DNA from 4 places in the Neotabrizicola shimadae genome. Region 1 is predicted to be linked to each of the others. Evidence: riboswitches for the same ligand, from Rfam matches in the RefSeq annotation. Region 1 holds a riboswitch; each other region holds the start of a gene.
What was found. Region 1 has a riboswitch for cobalamin ahead of JO391_RS21030 (CbtB domain-containing protein). Riboswitches for the same ligand answer to the same signal wherever they lie in the genome.

Region 1 (3,668 bases):
GGACAACATATGTCTACTACGAGGCGGCGGCGGTGATCGTCACGCTGATCCTGCTCGGTCGCTACCTCGAAGCGCGCGCCAAAGGACGCACGTCCGAGGCGATCAAGCGGCTGGTCGGCCTACAGGCCAAGACAGCCCGGGTGATCCGCAGCGGCGGGGTGGTCGAGGTGCCTGTTTCCGAGGTGCGCCCGGGAGATGTCGTCGAGGTCCGTCCCGGTGAGCGGGTGCCAGTCGATGGCGAGGTAATGACTGGCGCAAGCTGGATCGACGAGAGCATGATTTCGGGCGAGCCGCTGCCGGTGGAGAAGACCGCTGGGAATGGGGTAACCGGCGGGACTGTAAACCAGACAGGTGCCTTCACGTTCCGCGCCACCGCGGTGGGCGAGGCGACGATGCTCGCTCAAATCATTCGCATGGTCGAGGCGGCACAGGGCGGCAAGCTGCCGATCCAGGCACTCGTCGACAAGGTCACGATGTGGTTCGTCCCGGTAGTGATGGCGCTTGCAGCACTGACCTTTGCCGTTTGGCTGATCTTCGGCCCCGACCCCGCGTTGACCTTCGGTCTTGTCAATGCCGTAGCCGTGCTGATCATCGCTTGCCCCTGCGCCATGGGCCTCGCCACGCCGACCTCGATCATGGTGGGCACCGGGCGCGGGGCCGAAATGGGGGTGCTGTTCCGCAAGGGCGAGGCGCTCCAGTCTCTTCAGGGAGTGAAGGTCGTGGCACTCGACAAGACCGGCACGCTAACCGAGGGCAGGCCGAGCCTCACCGACCTCGATCTTGCACCAGGTTTCGATCGCGCCGCCGTTCTGTCACTCTTGGCAGCCGTCGAAGCGAAGTCCGAGCACCCGATCGCCCGCGCCATCGTAAAGGCCGCAGAAGACGAAGGTTTGTCCCTGCCCGCCGTCACAGCCTTCGACTCCGTTACCGGCTTCGGCGTCACTGCACAGGCGGGCGGGCAGCGGATCGAGATCGGCGCTGATCGCTACATGGCCCGACTGGGGATTGACGTATCGCCCTTTGGGAATACTGCCGCTCGATTGGGAGACGAAGGCAAGTCGCCGCTCTATGCCGCCATCGACGGCAAACTCGCTGCCATCCTTGCTGTCGCGGACCCGATCAAGGAGACCACGCCAACGGCAATCCGCGCCCTGCACACTATGGGGCTGAAAGTTGCGATGATCACTGGCGACAACGCCCGCACCGCAGGCGCCATCGCCCGCCAACTCGGCATCGACGAGATCGTGGCCGAAGTGCTGCCGGACGGCAAGGTCGCCGCAGTCAAGCGACTGAAGGCGTTGGGACAGCTCGCCTATGTCGGCGACGGCATCAATGATGCCCCGGCCCTGGCCGAGGCTGACGTTGGCCTTGCTGTCGGAACGGGGACCGACGTAGCAATCGAGGCGGCGGACGTCGTGCTCATGACCGGTCGCCTGACGGCGGTATCGGACGCCATCGCGCTGTCCAAGGCCGTGATGCGCAACATCCGGCAGAACCTCTTCTGGGCCTTTGCCTATAACGCTGCCTTGATCCCTGTTGCCGCGGGCGTGCTGTGGCCGAGCTTCGGCGTTCTTCTGTCACCGATCTTCGCTGCCGCCGCGATGGCCTTGTCGTCGGTCTTTGTTCTTGGAAACGCCCTCCGGCTGCGGCGGTTCCAGGCCGCAGTTGTGCATTGAAGGAGGCATGATCATGAACATTGGTGAAGCGGCAAAGGCCTCGGGCGTGTCGGCCAAAATGATCCGCTACTACGAATCTATTCGCCTTATTCCCACCGCAGGGCGGACCGGATCAGGCTACCGCGTCTACTCTCCGACTGAAGTGCAGATGCTGCGGTTCATTCGTCGGTCCCGCGACCTTGGCTTTTCGGTCGAGAAGATCGAAGAGCTTCTGGCACTCTGGCGCGACCGGACCCGTCAAAGCGCGGATGTGAAACGCCTTGCGACGGACCAGATCGACGGCCTCGAACGGAAGGTGCGCGAGATGCAGGCCATGATCGACACACTGCGCCACCTAGCCGACGCATGCTGCGGCGATCACCGGCCCGACTGCCCAATCCTGGCTGACCTCGGGCACGGGGTGGAGCATGGATCTGATTGCACGACACAGCAGAGCGGCAAAGCAGTACCGGTGCAGCATTTTCACTCCCGGTAGTCAGTTGACTTCGCGGGGGTTCGGCGCAAAGCTCTCACTGTTTGGTGTTCAAGGGGCGCAGAGTCCTGGAACTCAATCGGGAATGAGGAAGGGCGGACCCAATTGCGGCGCCCAAGGCCTCAGCCGCCCCCGCGACTGTATGCGGTAGCGGTCCTTCATCGTGCCACTGGGCCAATGCCCGGGAAGGCGAAGGACTGTGTTAATCCGCGAGCCAGGAGACCGGCCAAGCGATGGCGCAACCCTAATCCCGTCGGGTGTGACGGGCGGAGAACCTTCATGTCCACCAGAATCCTGTCCGCCACAGCGGAGCAATCGAAGAGCCAGTTCGGACCAATCCTGACCAGCGCGCTTATTGGCGCAGTGCTGATCTTTGCCGCTGGTTTTGCTTCGCCTGACGCATTGCACGCTGCAACGCATGACACACGTCATGCGACCGGTTTTCCCTGCCACTGACGTTTCTGGATAATCGACATGACAAAGACCTTGCTGTCCGGCGGGGTAATCGCGGGTGCCATCGCGGGCCTCGTGGCTGCCGTTTTTCAGTTCTTTCTCATCCAACCCCTGATCGTCGAGGCTGAACGGTATGAGACGGGCGAACTCGTTCTGATCGGGATCGAGAGCAACAAGCCCGACCCTGCACCTAACCCGCTAGAAACGCCCGGCCATGATGCGCAGGGCGCGGAAAATACGGACAACTTGCTTGTGCGCAATGGCTTGACGGTCCTGACCCTGATCCTCACCTGGGCGGGCTTTGGCCTGCTGGCCGGAGCCGGCCTGACCGCGTTCCGGGCTCTGCCCGGCGGCGGGAGGATCCCGGCCACAGCCCTCGGCCTTATCGGCTTTGCCGTCCTGTCCCTTGCGCCTGCAATCGACCTTCCGCCCGAACTGCCCGGAATGGAGGCAGCGGAACTGGCGGACCGGCAACTCTGGTGGGTTGCGACTGTCGCGATGACGGCTGCCGGCATTTTCTTTGCTGCGGGGTTGCGGTCCTGGCCCGGGCGGCTCGCGGGCCTTGCCCTGATCCTGGCACCCCACCTTTTCGGAGCGCCCTTGCCACCCGTTTCTGCCCCGGCAGTGCCGCCCGACCTTGCGGCGCTCTATGCGGCGCGCGTGCTAAGCGTGAACCTGATCGGTTGGCTGGTGCTGGCCATCGCACTCTTGTGGCTTTTGCCAGAAGCAGGCGCGAAGGCCGATGCTGACGGTTTGACGGAGCCGGGGTGAGAGAAGGCAACCTAGGCTGCGCGTGCACACCACATGCGAAATCTTCCCTGCCCGGTCACTTCTCGGATCAAACCTCGCGCCTGCATCCAGGCCATGTTCCGCTGAACGGCCGCGCGACTGGCGCCGGTGATTGCCTCGGCCATTGGGGCGGAGACAAGGGGCCATTCGGTCAGAACTGCGCGCAAGGCTGGGGGCGTTTTGCCCGAGAGCGTGACCATCTCGGTTTCGGACCGCGCTGACCAAGCCTCGATGTCGTCAAGGTGCCGCATCGCGGTCCGGCTTGCTGTCTCCATCCC
Region 2 (3,668 bases), on a different replicon from region 1:
GCGCGCCACCTTGACCTGGACGCTCTGGTGGCGGCTGCGGGCGCCGCGCCTCCCGTAGGGCATCCAGTCCAGGTTGAAGGACAGACCGCGCCCCCCGGCCAGCGCATCGCCCTGGCACGGGATGCGGCGTTTTCCTTCGTCTATCCGCATCTTCTGGCCGCCTGGCGCGCGGCGGGGGCCGAGGTTCTGCCCTTCTCGCCGCTGGCAGACGAGGCGCCCGATGCTTCGGCCGATGTCTGCTGGCTGCCGGGGGGCTATCCCGAACTTCACGCAGGCCGGCTGGCCGCAGCGGGCCGGTTCCACGCCGGCCTCACCGCCTTTGCCCAGACGCGGCCCGTGCATGGCGAATGCGGGGGCTACATGGCGCTCGGTCAAGGGCTGGTGGACAAGGACGGCACGCGGCACCGCATGGCCGGGCTTCTGGGGCTGGAAACCAGCTTCCAGAAGCGCAAGATGCACCTGGGCTACCGCCTGGCCGAGCTTCTGGCGCCCATCCCCGGCGCTGAACAGGGCGCGCGCCTGCGCGGGCATGAGTTCCACTATGCCACCATCCTGTCCCAGCCCGACGACCCGCTGGCCCGCGTGACCGATGCCACGGGCACAGAGATTGCCGAAACCGGCGCGCGGCGCGGCCGCGTTACCGGCAGCTTCTTCCACCTGATCGCGAGGGCCGCATGAGCGGGTTCGTCTCCTTCGTCTCTTCCGGCCCGGGCGACCCCGAGCTTCTGACGCTGCGCGCGGTCAAGCGCATCGAGGCGGCGGATGCCGTGCTGTACGACGACCTCTCCGCCGGGCCGATCCTGGCACTGGCCCGGCCCGAGGCCGACCTCGTGGGCGTGGGCAAGCGCGCCGGACGCCCCTCACCCAAGCAGGACCATGTAAGCCGGCTTCTGGTGGATTACGCCCGCACCGGAGCCAAGGTGGTGCGGCTGAAATCCGGCGATGCGGGGCTCTTCGGGCGGCTGGAAGAAGAGATCGACGCACTGAAAGCGGAAGGCATCGGCTTCGAGATCGTGCCCGGCGTGGCCTCTCCCCTTGCTGCGGCGGCGGCAGCGGGCATCCCGCTGACCCGCCGGCTTGCCGCGCGGCGCGTGCAGTTCATCACCGGCGCCGATGTCACCGGCGGCCTGCCGGGCGATCTGAACTGGGCGGCGCTGGCCGATCCGCAGGCCACCACCGTGGTCTTCATGGGCAAGCGCACCCTGCCGGCCCTGGTGGAAAGGCTGGCCGCGCATGGCTTGCCGGCCGAGACCCCCGCGATCCTCGCGGAATCGGTTGGCCATCCAGAGGAAAGCCTGACCCGCGGCACGCTCGCCTCGCTGGTAGCCCTCTTGGCCGAGAGGGCCGAGGCGGGCAAGGCACCGGGGCTCATCCTTTACGGGCCGCTGGCCGGCTAGGTCGCCTGCGACCCTGCGGATGCCGCAATCCGCCTTGACCGGCGTGACCCACGGGTCCACACAGGACGCGCATGGTGCCCCGACGATGCAAAGCATCAGGGGCTGAAACGGGAACGGGGAAGGGGCGGACCAAAGCGGCGCCCCCTGCCCCGGCCGCCCCCGCGACTGTAAGCGGCGAGCGGGCATCTGGAAGGCCACTGGTCCCCGAAGGACCGGGAAGGCGGATGCCCTCAACGACCCGCGAGCCAGGAGACCGGCCAGGCAGGAAACAACAACCGCCGTCGGGTGTGACGGTCAGGAGGGACGAACATGCATATCGAACCCGGCGTCGTACATGGCGCCAAACTGGCGCTCGGCGCCGTCACCGCTCTGGCCGCAGGGGGCTACACGCTGAAACTGGCGGTCGACACCGCCCGGCAATCCGGCATCGGCTCGCTTGCCCTGCGCAGCGTCATTGCCACCGGACTGGTCTTCAGCTTCTTCGAGCTTCTGCCGCACTATCCGGTCGGCGTGTCCGAGGTTCACCTCATCCTCGGCTCGACCCTGTTCCTGATCCTGGGCGCCGCGCCTGCGGCCATCGGCCTGGCCCTCGGCCTCCTGATCCAGGGCCTGTTCTTCGCGCCCTTCGACCTGCCGCAATACGGCATGAACGTCACCACGCTTCTGGTGCCGCTGTTCGGCATCGCCGCGCTGGCCAAGCGCACCATCCCTGCCGGCACGGCCTATGTCGACCTGGGCTACACCGACGTGCTGAAGCTGTCCTTCGCCTACCAGGGCGGGGTCATTGCCTGGGTGGCGTTCTGGGTGCTCTGGGGCGAGGGCTTCGCAACCTCGACCTTTGCCGGCATCGCCTCGTTCGGCGCCGCCTATATCCTGGTTGTGGCGATCGAGCCGCTGGTGGATGTGGCGGTTCTGGCCGTGGCCAAGCGCCTGCACGCCCTGAAGGGCTCGGCCCTCGTCACGCCGCGGCTCTATTCGGCGGCCTGATCCGTCTTGGCGAACAGGAATGGCTTGGGGGGCTTCGGCCCCCCATTTGCATGGAAAGACAGATGACCACGCTTTCGCTCATCGGCATCGGCACCGGCAACCCCGACCACCTGACGCTTCAGGCCATCCGCGAAATCAACGCGGCCGACTTGGTGCTGATCCCCCGCAAGGGTGAGGGCAAGGCCGATCTGGCCGAACTGCGCCGCGCCATCCTGCGCGAGGTGCTGACCAATCCGGCGACGCTGGTGGCCGAGTTCGACCTGCCGGTGCGCGACGAGGCGGTGGCAGACTACCGCGAAAGGGTGGACGGCTGGCACGATGCCATCGCCGGCGTATGGGAAGCCGCGATGGGGTCGCCCCGCCCGGCCCGCGTGGCGCTTCTGGTCTGGGGCGACCCGTCGCTCTATGACAGCACCCTTCGCATTGCTGCGCGGCTGTCGCCCGCGCCGGATCTGCGGGTGATCCCCGGCATCACCTCGTTGCAGGCACTGACCGCCGCCCATGCCATTCCCCTGAACACCATCGGCGGGCCAGTGACCATCACCACCGGCCGGCAATTGCGCGACCATGGCTGGCCCGAAGGCGCCGAGACGCTGGCGGTGATGCTGGACGCCGGCGGCGCCTTCATGGCGATCCCGTCAGAGGGCGTGACGATCTGGTGGGGCGCCTATGTCGGCATGGCCGAGGAAATCGTCCTCGCCGGGCCATTGGCCGAGGTATCGGAGCGCATCCTTGCCACCCGCGCCGAGGCGCGGGCACGGCATGGCTGGATCATGGACATCTATCTGCTCCGGCGGATGTAGCGGCGGGGGCCAGCCCCCCGCCGATTCATGCCAGGCGGAACGGGATCAAACCCCGCGCAGCGGCTCCGGCAGAAGTGCCTCGGGCATGTTCTGCCAGGCCACGGGCCGCAGCCAGCGACGGATCGACAGCGTTCCCACCGAAGTGGCGCCGAAATTCGTCGAGGCCGGATAAGGCCCGCCATGCACCTGCGAGTCCACCACTTCCACGCCGGTCGGGAAGCCGTTGGCCAGCACCCGCCCCGCCTTGCGCGAAAGCACAGGCACCAGCGGCGCCGCCACCACGTAGTCTTCCGGGTCCACATGCAGGGTGCAGGTCAACTGGCCCTCCAGCGCATTGGCCATCTGCATCATCTGGCCTAGGTCCTTTACCCGGACGATCAGGCCAAGCGGCCCGAAGACCTCTTCGCCAAGCGCATGGTTGGCCAGCCAGTCGTCGCCCGACACCTCGAACAGATAGGGTGTGGCCTGCCGCAGGTCGCAC
Region 3 (3,668 bases), on a different replicon from region 1:
CCTGCCCTCGCCCGTGGTGCAGAACCATGCGGCGAACCTGGCGCTGTTGCCGGATGGCAGCCTGGCCTGTGTGTGGTTCGGCGGCACGATGGAGGGGATGGGGGATATCTCTGTCTGGTGTTCGGTGCTGGCGCCGGGGGCGGCGCAGTGGTCGCCTGCGCGGAAGCTGTCGGACGATCCGGGGCGGTCCGAGCAGAACCCGGTGCTGTTCACCGCGCCGGACGGGCGGCTGTGGCTGTTCCACACCAGCCAGCCGGGCGGGCGGCAGGACGAATGCGAGATCGTCGCCCGGGTGTCGGACGGCGGGCTGGACGGGTTCGGCCCGCCGCGCCGGGTGGGCAGGTTCCGGGGCGTGTTCATCCGCCAGCCCCTCCGGATCGGGCCGCACGGCGAATGGCTGATGCCGGGGTTCCGCTGCATCACGCCGGCCGCGGGGCGCTGGACGGGCAGCGAGGACGATGCGGTGATGCTGGTGTCGCGCGATGGCGGCGAAAGCTGGGAGGCACGGGCGGTGCCGGGCAGCCTGGGCGCGGTGCACATGAACCCGGTGCCGGGCGGGGCAGGGGCGATGCCCGCCTTCTACCGCGACCGCTTTGCGCGGCAGGTGTTGCGCAGCCGGTCGGCGGATGGCGGGCTGACATGGACCGCGCCGGAACTGACCGAATTGCCGAACAACAATTCCTCGATCCAGGCGGTGCGTCTGGCCGACGGGCGCATCGCCATGGTGCTGAACCCGGTCAATGCCGCGATGTCGTCGGCCCGCCGCGCCTCGCTTTATGACGAGATCGAGGGCGAGGCGCCGGGCGAGGCTGCGCCCTCGGCCGCAGTCTGGGGCGTGCCGCGCGCACCGATGATGCTGGCGGTGTCAGCCGACGATGGCGAGACCTTCCCGCTGCGTGTCGAGCTTGACAGGGGCACAGGCGCGGCGTTGTCGAACAACTCGCGAGAGGGGCTGAACCGCGAGTTGTCCTATCCGTCGATCCTGCAGGATCCCGAAGGCAACCTGCACATCGCCTACACCTACCACCGCCGCGCCATCCGGCATGTCAGGTTGGACCGGGGTTGGCTTGCGCGACAGCTGGGAGTGCAGGCGGCCAGGCCAGGTGCGGCGGGCCAAGCGGGTTCGGTTCCCTGAGCACGTCCACCAGCGTCATCTCGTCGAACACGGCCAGAAAAGCGCGGACAGCCTTGGCGGCCGCCGCGGGCAGGCTGCATGGGCCGCGCAGGAGGCAGGGATCGCCGGTGGTGCATTGGCATTCGAACAAGGCAAAGTCGGATTCGGTGACGCGAAGGATGTCGCCGATACGGATTTCTGCAGGGTCGCGGGCAAGAGAGAATCCGCCCGTCCGCCCCTTGGTTCCGACCAGAAAGCCGGCATGCGAAAGCTCTCGCACAACCTTGCGCAAATGCGCTTCCGAAATGCTGTAAGCACGGGCGGCTTCTTCGATGGTGCACCGTTCGCCCCGGCGGTTTGCAGCGAACAGCAGAACCCGAATGGCGTAGTCGGAAAACTTCGTCAGTCGCATTGCATCCTATCACGCGCCACTTTCCGCTCAAATTGCGCATATTTGTGGCATGTTTTTATCATACCACGCCAGGTCGCGATGTCGCTATCCTCTCTCGTCTGGTCGGTAGGGGGAAAGCGGGCCGACGGGGGACCTAGCGGTCGCCTCGCGGAGGGCCAGCGGCCGACCTGTCATGGTCCGACTTGACTTCGCGGGTCCGCTCGGGCCAATTGGGCTCGATGGTTTCCGGCCTGTCAAAGACGTTGGCCGGATGAAAAGGGAACGCGGTGAGGTGTAGCCATCAGGCGCCAAATCCGCGACTGCCCCCGCAACTGTAGGCGGCGAGCGACCCCCGATCACCACTGGCTTTCGGGCCGGGAAGGTGGGGCGAGCAAGGACCCGCAAGTCAGGAGACCTGCCATCGAAACATGGACCACGCCGGGCGGGGTGCCCCGGAAGGAGTTGCGATGGATGATCTTCTGCGTCGGCCTGTGGCCACGCCCCCCTATGCCGTGACGCAACGCGCGCGGCACCAGATTCTCGTATGCCAGACCTGCCGTCACAAGGGCGACACCTGCCGACCCGGTCTGCAGTTGCTGGAGCGATTGCGCGTGGCCATTGCCGCCGCGGGGCTTGGCGACGGCTTCGAGGTTTCAGGCACCGCCTGCATGGCGGGCTGCGACCGGCCCTGCACCGTGGCCTGGCGGGCCACGTCCAAGGCGACCTGGTTGTTCGGCGACATCAGCCCGGATGAGGACATCGACGATCTGGTGGCCTTTGCCCGGCTCTACCGCGACCTTGACGACGGCTGGTGCCGCGCAGCCGACCGGCCCGGCAAGCTGGCCGAACATGTGCTGGCCCGCATCCCCGCCGCGCTGATCGTGACTGGCGAAGAGGTCGTGCAATGACGCCAGACATCGAATTGCGCGGCGTGACATGGGGGCCGGCGGGCGGCCCCGAGATCCTTCATGACCTGTCGTTCCAGGTGCCGCGCGGCGAATTGCTGGCGATCTGCGGCGCCAACGGGGCGGGCAAGTCCTCGCTTCTGCGGCTGATCTACCGGTTCCAGCCGCCGCGGCGCGGGACGGTGCTGCTGCGGGGTCGCGACATCTGGCTGATGAGCGCGCCCGAAGCGGCGCGGGTGGTCGCCGCCGTGCTGCAGGAACAGCCCACGGATTTCGCCCTGACCGCGCGGCAGATCGTGGCGCTGGGCCGTCTGCCGCACCGGCGTGGGCTTTTCGCCGGCCTGTCCTCGCCCGGTGCCGACGACGAGGCGGTGATCACCGGCGCACTGGTGCGGCTTGACCTTGTGGCGCTGGCCGACCGGCCCTTCGGAACCTTGTCGGGGGGCGAGCGGCAGCGGGTGATGGTGGCCCGCGCCCTGGCGCAGGAACCGCAGGTTCTGGTGCTGGACGAGCCGACGAACCATCTGGACATCCGCCACCAACTGGAACTGCTGGCGCTGTTGCGCGGCACCGGGTTGACCGTGGTCACCACGCTGCACGACCTGACGCTGGCCGCCGAACATGCCGACCGCATCATCGTGCTGCGGCAGGGGCGCATCCTTGCCGACGGTCCACCCGAACGGGCGCTGACCGAGACCACCCTTGGCCAGGCCTTCGAGGTGCGCAGCCGGATCGACCGTTCGGGCGACCGGCCGCGCTTTTCCTTTCATCTCTGATCCCCTCATAACCTAGCGAGGACCCATGCTTCGTCTTTCCCTTGCCGCCCTGCTGTTGTCTGCCGGTGCGGCCGCGGCCTTCCCCGTGACCGTGAAAAGCTGCAACCGCGACGTCACCTTCGATGCTGCCCCCAGCCGGGCGATTTCCAACGATGTGAACCTGACCGAGATGATGCTGGTGCTCGGCCTGCGGGACCAGATGGTGGGCTATACCGGCATTTCGGGCTGGAAGACGCTGGACCCGGTGATGCGCGAAGGCGTGGCCGAACTGCCGGAACTGTCGGCCAAATACCCGACCAAGGAGGTGCTGGCGGCAGCCGAGCCGGATTTCTTCTTTGCCGGCTGGAACTATGGCATGAAGGTCGGCGGCGAAGTGACGCCCGAGACGCTGGAGCCCCTGGGGATCAAGGTCTATGAGCTGACCGAGAGCTGCATCCACATCGGGCCGAAGGAAAAAAGCTCGATGCAGGACATGTATGCCG
Region 4 (3,668 bases), on a different replicon from region 1:
ACCCGGGTCGCGCGATCTGCGCCAGATCGCCGCCGCAATACCCGGATCGTGAATGCGCCCAAGGCCCTCTGCCTTGTCCGAGGCGGCCACCCAGACGGCACGCGGAAGCGGTTTGCGGACCACCCGGATCATGCGGCTTTCGCACCCCATTGCGGGAAGGGGTCAGGCAGGTTGCGCCAAGCTTGCGGGGTGAAGTCGCAACTTGTCATCAAAGCCCCATTCAGCGCGGCGCAGATCGCCTCACGATCCAAGCCCGCCCCGATGAACACGATCTCTTGCCGCCGATCGCCCCAGGGTTCGGCCCATTTCGAGGCAATTTCGGCTTGCGCGTCGGGGTGCTTGGGCAGCCGCTCGGCCGGAACGCTGGCCCACCAGCGCCCCAGGGGCGTGACCGAGGACATCGCACCCGCCAGGCTGAACTCGGCCACCCAGTCGGGCCTGGTGGCGATCCAGAAATGCCCCTTTGCGCGGATCACACCCGGCAGCGGGCCGTTCAGGACGGCATGGATCTTCGCCGGGTGGAAGGGCTCGCGGGCGTAGTAGACGAAAGAGGAAATGCCATACTCCTCGGTTTCCGGCGTGTGATTGGCAAAACCGTACAGCTCCTTGGCCCACATCGGGTGGGTATGCGCCTCGTCAAAGTCGAAGAGCCCGGTGTCGAAGATGTCGTCCGGATTCACGCGGGAATGGCTGGTCTCGATCACGCGCGCGTCGGGGTTCAGGGCGCGAACGATCTTGCGGGCGGCATCGACCTGCGCAGGCGTGGCGTCCGCGACCTTGTTCAGCACGATGACATCGGCGAATTCCATCTGCTCGGTCAGCAGGTTCACGAGGCTGCGGTTGTCCTGATCACCAAGGCTTTCGCCCCGGTCGGCCAGGAAATCGTGGCTGGAGAAGTCTTTGAGCAGGTTCACCGCATCCACGACCGTCACCATCGTATCAAGTCGCGCAACATCGGAGAGACTGACACCCCTTTCGTCACGGAAGTCGAAGGTCGCCGCTACCGGTAAAGGCTCGGCGATCCCTGTGCTTTCAATCAGGAGGTAGTCAAAGCGACCTTCGGAGGCCAGCCGCCGCACCTCGGTCAGAAGGTCGTCGCGCAGAGTGCAGCAAATGCAGCCGTTGGTCATTTCGACCAGTTTTTCTTCAGACCGGCTCAGCTCTGCCCCTTCGCGCACCAGGTCGGCGTCGATGTTCACCTCGGACATGTCGTTGACGATCACGGCGACCCGGCGTCCGTCGCGGTTGTTCAACACGTGGTTCAATAGGGTTGTCTTCCCGGCCCCGAGAAAGCCGGACAGGACGGTGACGGGAAGGCGGGGATCTTGCTGGCTGGAGGGCATGGTTCGTTCTGTTATGTTATACTATAACCTTTGATCTAGCGCGAATCAAAAGAGGGTGCAATGTCGTTCGGCGGTTTTGTCCGGTCGGAACAGGACTTGATCCGGCCTGTCGACGACTGCATGTTCGCGACTGATGGTTCCCGGCCAAACCACGCGCGGCCGGGTGAAAAGGGAATACGGTGTGGTGTAGGCATCAGCCGCCAAATCCGTGACTGCCCCCGCAACTGTAAGCGGCGAGCGACCCCCGATGCCACTGGCCATACGTGTTTGGACACGAAGGCTGGGAAGGTGGGGCAAGCCCAGACCCGTGAGTCAGGAGACCTGCCATCGACGTCAGCAACCACCGGGCGGGGTGCCCCGGAAGGAGACTTCGATGGACGATCAACCGCGGCGGCCGGTGAGCGCACCTGCCTATTCCGTGGCGCAATCCGCGCCGCATCAGATTCTGGTCTGCAAGGCCTGCAAGCACAAGAGCAGCAGTTGCGCGCCGGGCTTTGCCCTTCTGAAGAAGCTGCGAGCGGCCATCGCGGCGGCGGGCCTTGGTGACGAATTCGAGGTGTCGGGCACCGCCTGTCTTGCAGGCTGCGTGCCCGAACACGGCGGGCCCTGTGTCGTCGGCTGGCGGGCCAATGCCAAGGCGACCTGGCTCTTCGGCGACATCGACCCGGCCCAGCCGATTGACGATCTGGTCGAGTTCTCGCGCCTTTACGCAGCGTTGGAGGACGGCTGGATGTCTGGACGTGATTGCCCCCGCGGCTTTGCGACAACACGCTGGCGCGGATTCCCGCGGCGATGATCGTCACTCGCGAAGGGGCGATCCAGTGAACGCGGTTGAGCTTTCCGGCGTCGCCTGGGGCCCGAAAGGGCGGCCCGACATCCTTGCCGACATCAGCTTTGCCGTGCCACAGGGTCAGATCATGGCGATCTGCGGGGCGAACGGGGCCGGGAAATCCTCGCTTCTGCGGCTGATCTATCGCCACCAGGCGCCGCGCCGGGGCACCGTGCGGCTGATGGGCAAGGATATCTGGCTGATGGGCGCACCCGAGGCTGCGCGCCAGCTTGCCGCCGTGCTGCAGGAACAACCCACCGATTTCGCGCTGACCGCCCGGCAGATCGTGGCGCTTGGCCGCCTTCCGCATCGGCGAGGTTGGGGCGCGGGTCTGTCCACGCCCGGAGGCGAGGACGCCGCGATCATCGAGGCCGCCCTTTTGCGGATGGGCCTGGCCGGCATGGCCGGCCGCGCTTTCGGCACGCTGTCGGGCGGGGAACGCCAACGGGTCATGGTTGCCCGTGCGCTGGCCCAACAGCCGCGCGTGATCGTGCTGGACGAGCCGACGAACCATCTGGATATCCGCCACCAGCTGGAGCTTCTGGCGCTGCTGAAGGGTCTTGGCCTGACCGTCATTGCCACTTTGCATGACCTGACCCTGGCCGCCGAATTTGCCGAGCGCATGCTGATCCTGCGTGAAGGCCGCATCCTGGCCGACGGCCCACCCGAAATGGCCCTGACCGAGGCGACGCTCGCCCAGGCCTTCAACGTGCGTGCGCGCATCGACCGCACCGGCGATGCCCCGCGCTTTTCCTTCCACCTCTGATCCAAAGGACCCCAAGATGATCCGTCTTTCGCTTGCCGCCTTCCTTCTGTCTGCCTCCTCGGCGCTTGCCTACCCTGTCACCGTGAAAAGCTGCGCCCGCGAGGTGACTTTCGACGCTGCCCCCACCCGCGCCATCTCGAACGACGTGAACCTGACCGAGATGATGCTGGTCCTGGGCCTACGCGACCAGATGGTTGGCTATACCGGCATCTCCGGCTGGAAGACGCTGGACGAGGAAATGCGCGCGGGCGTGGCCGAACTGCCGGAACTGTCGGCCAAGTATCCGACCAAGGAAGTGCTGGCCGGCGCCGAGCCGGACTTCTTCTTCGCCGGCTGGAACTACGGCATGAAGGTCGGTGGCGAGGTCACGCCCGAGACGCTGGAACCCTTGGGCATCAAGACCTACGAGCTGACCGAAAGCTGCATCCACATCGGCCCGAAGGCCAGGTCCAGCATGGATGACATGTACAACGACATCCTGAACCTGGGGACCATCTTCGGGGTCGAGGCCAAGGCGCAGGATCTGGTCGCAGGCTGGAAGGCGCGGCTTGAGGAAGTGACGTCGGGCGTGGACCGTAGCGCTCCCTTGCGCGTCTTCGTCTATGACAGCGGCGAAGAGGCGCCCTTCACCGCCGGCGCCTATGCCATGCCGACCGCGCTGATCGAAGCGGCGGGCGGGGTCAACATCATGTCCGACCTGGAAAAAAGCTGGGCCGAGATCGGCTGGGAA

Region 2: another riboswitch for cobalamin. It lies ahead of JO391_RS08225 (energy-coupling factor ABC transporter permease); the one in region 1 lies ahead of JO391_RS21030 (CbtB domain-containing protein).
Region 3: another riboswitch for cobalamin. It lies ahead of JO391_RS17225 (DUF1636 family protein); the one in region 1 lies ahead of JO391_RS21030 (CbtB domain-containing protein).
Region 4: another riboswitch for cobalamin. It lies ahead of JO391_RS21525 (DUF1636 family protein); the one in region 1 lies ahead of JO391_RS21030 (CbtB domain-containing protein).

What each region holds. Positions count from the first base shown of each region.
Region 1 covers NZ_CP069372.1:39,169-42,836, reverse strand. Annotated here, with positions in the region: gene JO391_RS21040 (heavy metal translocating P-type ATPase) at 1-1,676, shown strand, start outside; gene cueR (Cu(I)-responsive transcriptional regulator) at 1,690-2,151, shown strand; cobalamin riboswitch at 2,177-2,393, shown strand; gene JO391_RS21030 (CbtB domain-containing protein) at 2,428-2,604, shown strand; gene JO391_RS21025 (CbtA family protein) at 2,623-3,372, shown strand; gene JO391_RS21020 (hypothetical protein) at 3,384-3,668, opposite strand, start outside.
Region 2 covers NZ_CP069370.1:1,705,592-1,709,259, forward strand. Annotated here, with positions in the region: gene JO391_RS08215 (cobyrinic acid a,c-diamide synthase CobB) at 1-678, shown strand, start outside; gene cobA (uroporphyrinogen-III C-methyltransferase) at 675-1,397, shown strand; cobalamin riboswitch at 1,453-1,673, shown strand; gene JO391_RS08225 (energy-coupling factor ABC transporter permease) at 1,707-2,384, shown strand; gene cobF (precorrin-6A synthase (deacetylating)) at 2,447-3,187, shown strand; gene JO391_RS08235 (aldehyde dehydrogenase (NADP(+))) at 3,233-3,668, opposite strand, start outside.
Region 3 covers NZ_CP069370.1:3,547,955-3,551,622, forward strand. Annotated here, with positions in the region: gene JO391_RS17215 (sialidase family protein) at 1-1,135, shown strand, start outside; gene JO391_RS17220 (RrF2 family transcriptional regulator) at 1,047-1,526, opposite strand; cobalamin riboswitch at 1,729-1,942, shown strand; gene JO391_RS17225 (DUF1636 family protein) at 1,973-2,413, shown strand; gene JO391_RS17230 (ABC transporter ATP-binding protein) at 2,410-3,186, shown strand; gene JO391_RS17235 (ABC transporter substrate-binding protein) at 3,212-3,668, shown strand, end outside.
Region 4 covers NZ_CP069370.1:2,519,268-2,522,935, reverse strand. Annotated here, with positions in the region: gene JO391_RS12230 (DUF1826 domain-containing protein) at 1-132, opposite strand, end outside; gene JO391_RS12225 (GTP-binding protein) at 129-1,343, opposite strand; cobalamin riboswitch at 1,461-1,686, shown strand; gene JO391_RS21525 (DUF1636 family protein) at 1,717-2,139, shown strand; gene JO391_RS12220 (ABC transporter ATP-binding protein) at 2,165-2,938, shown strand; gene JO391_RS12215 (ABC transporter substrate-binding protein) at 2,955-3,668, shown strand, end outside.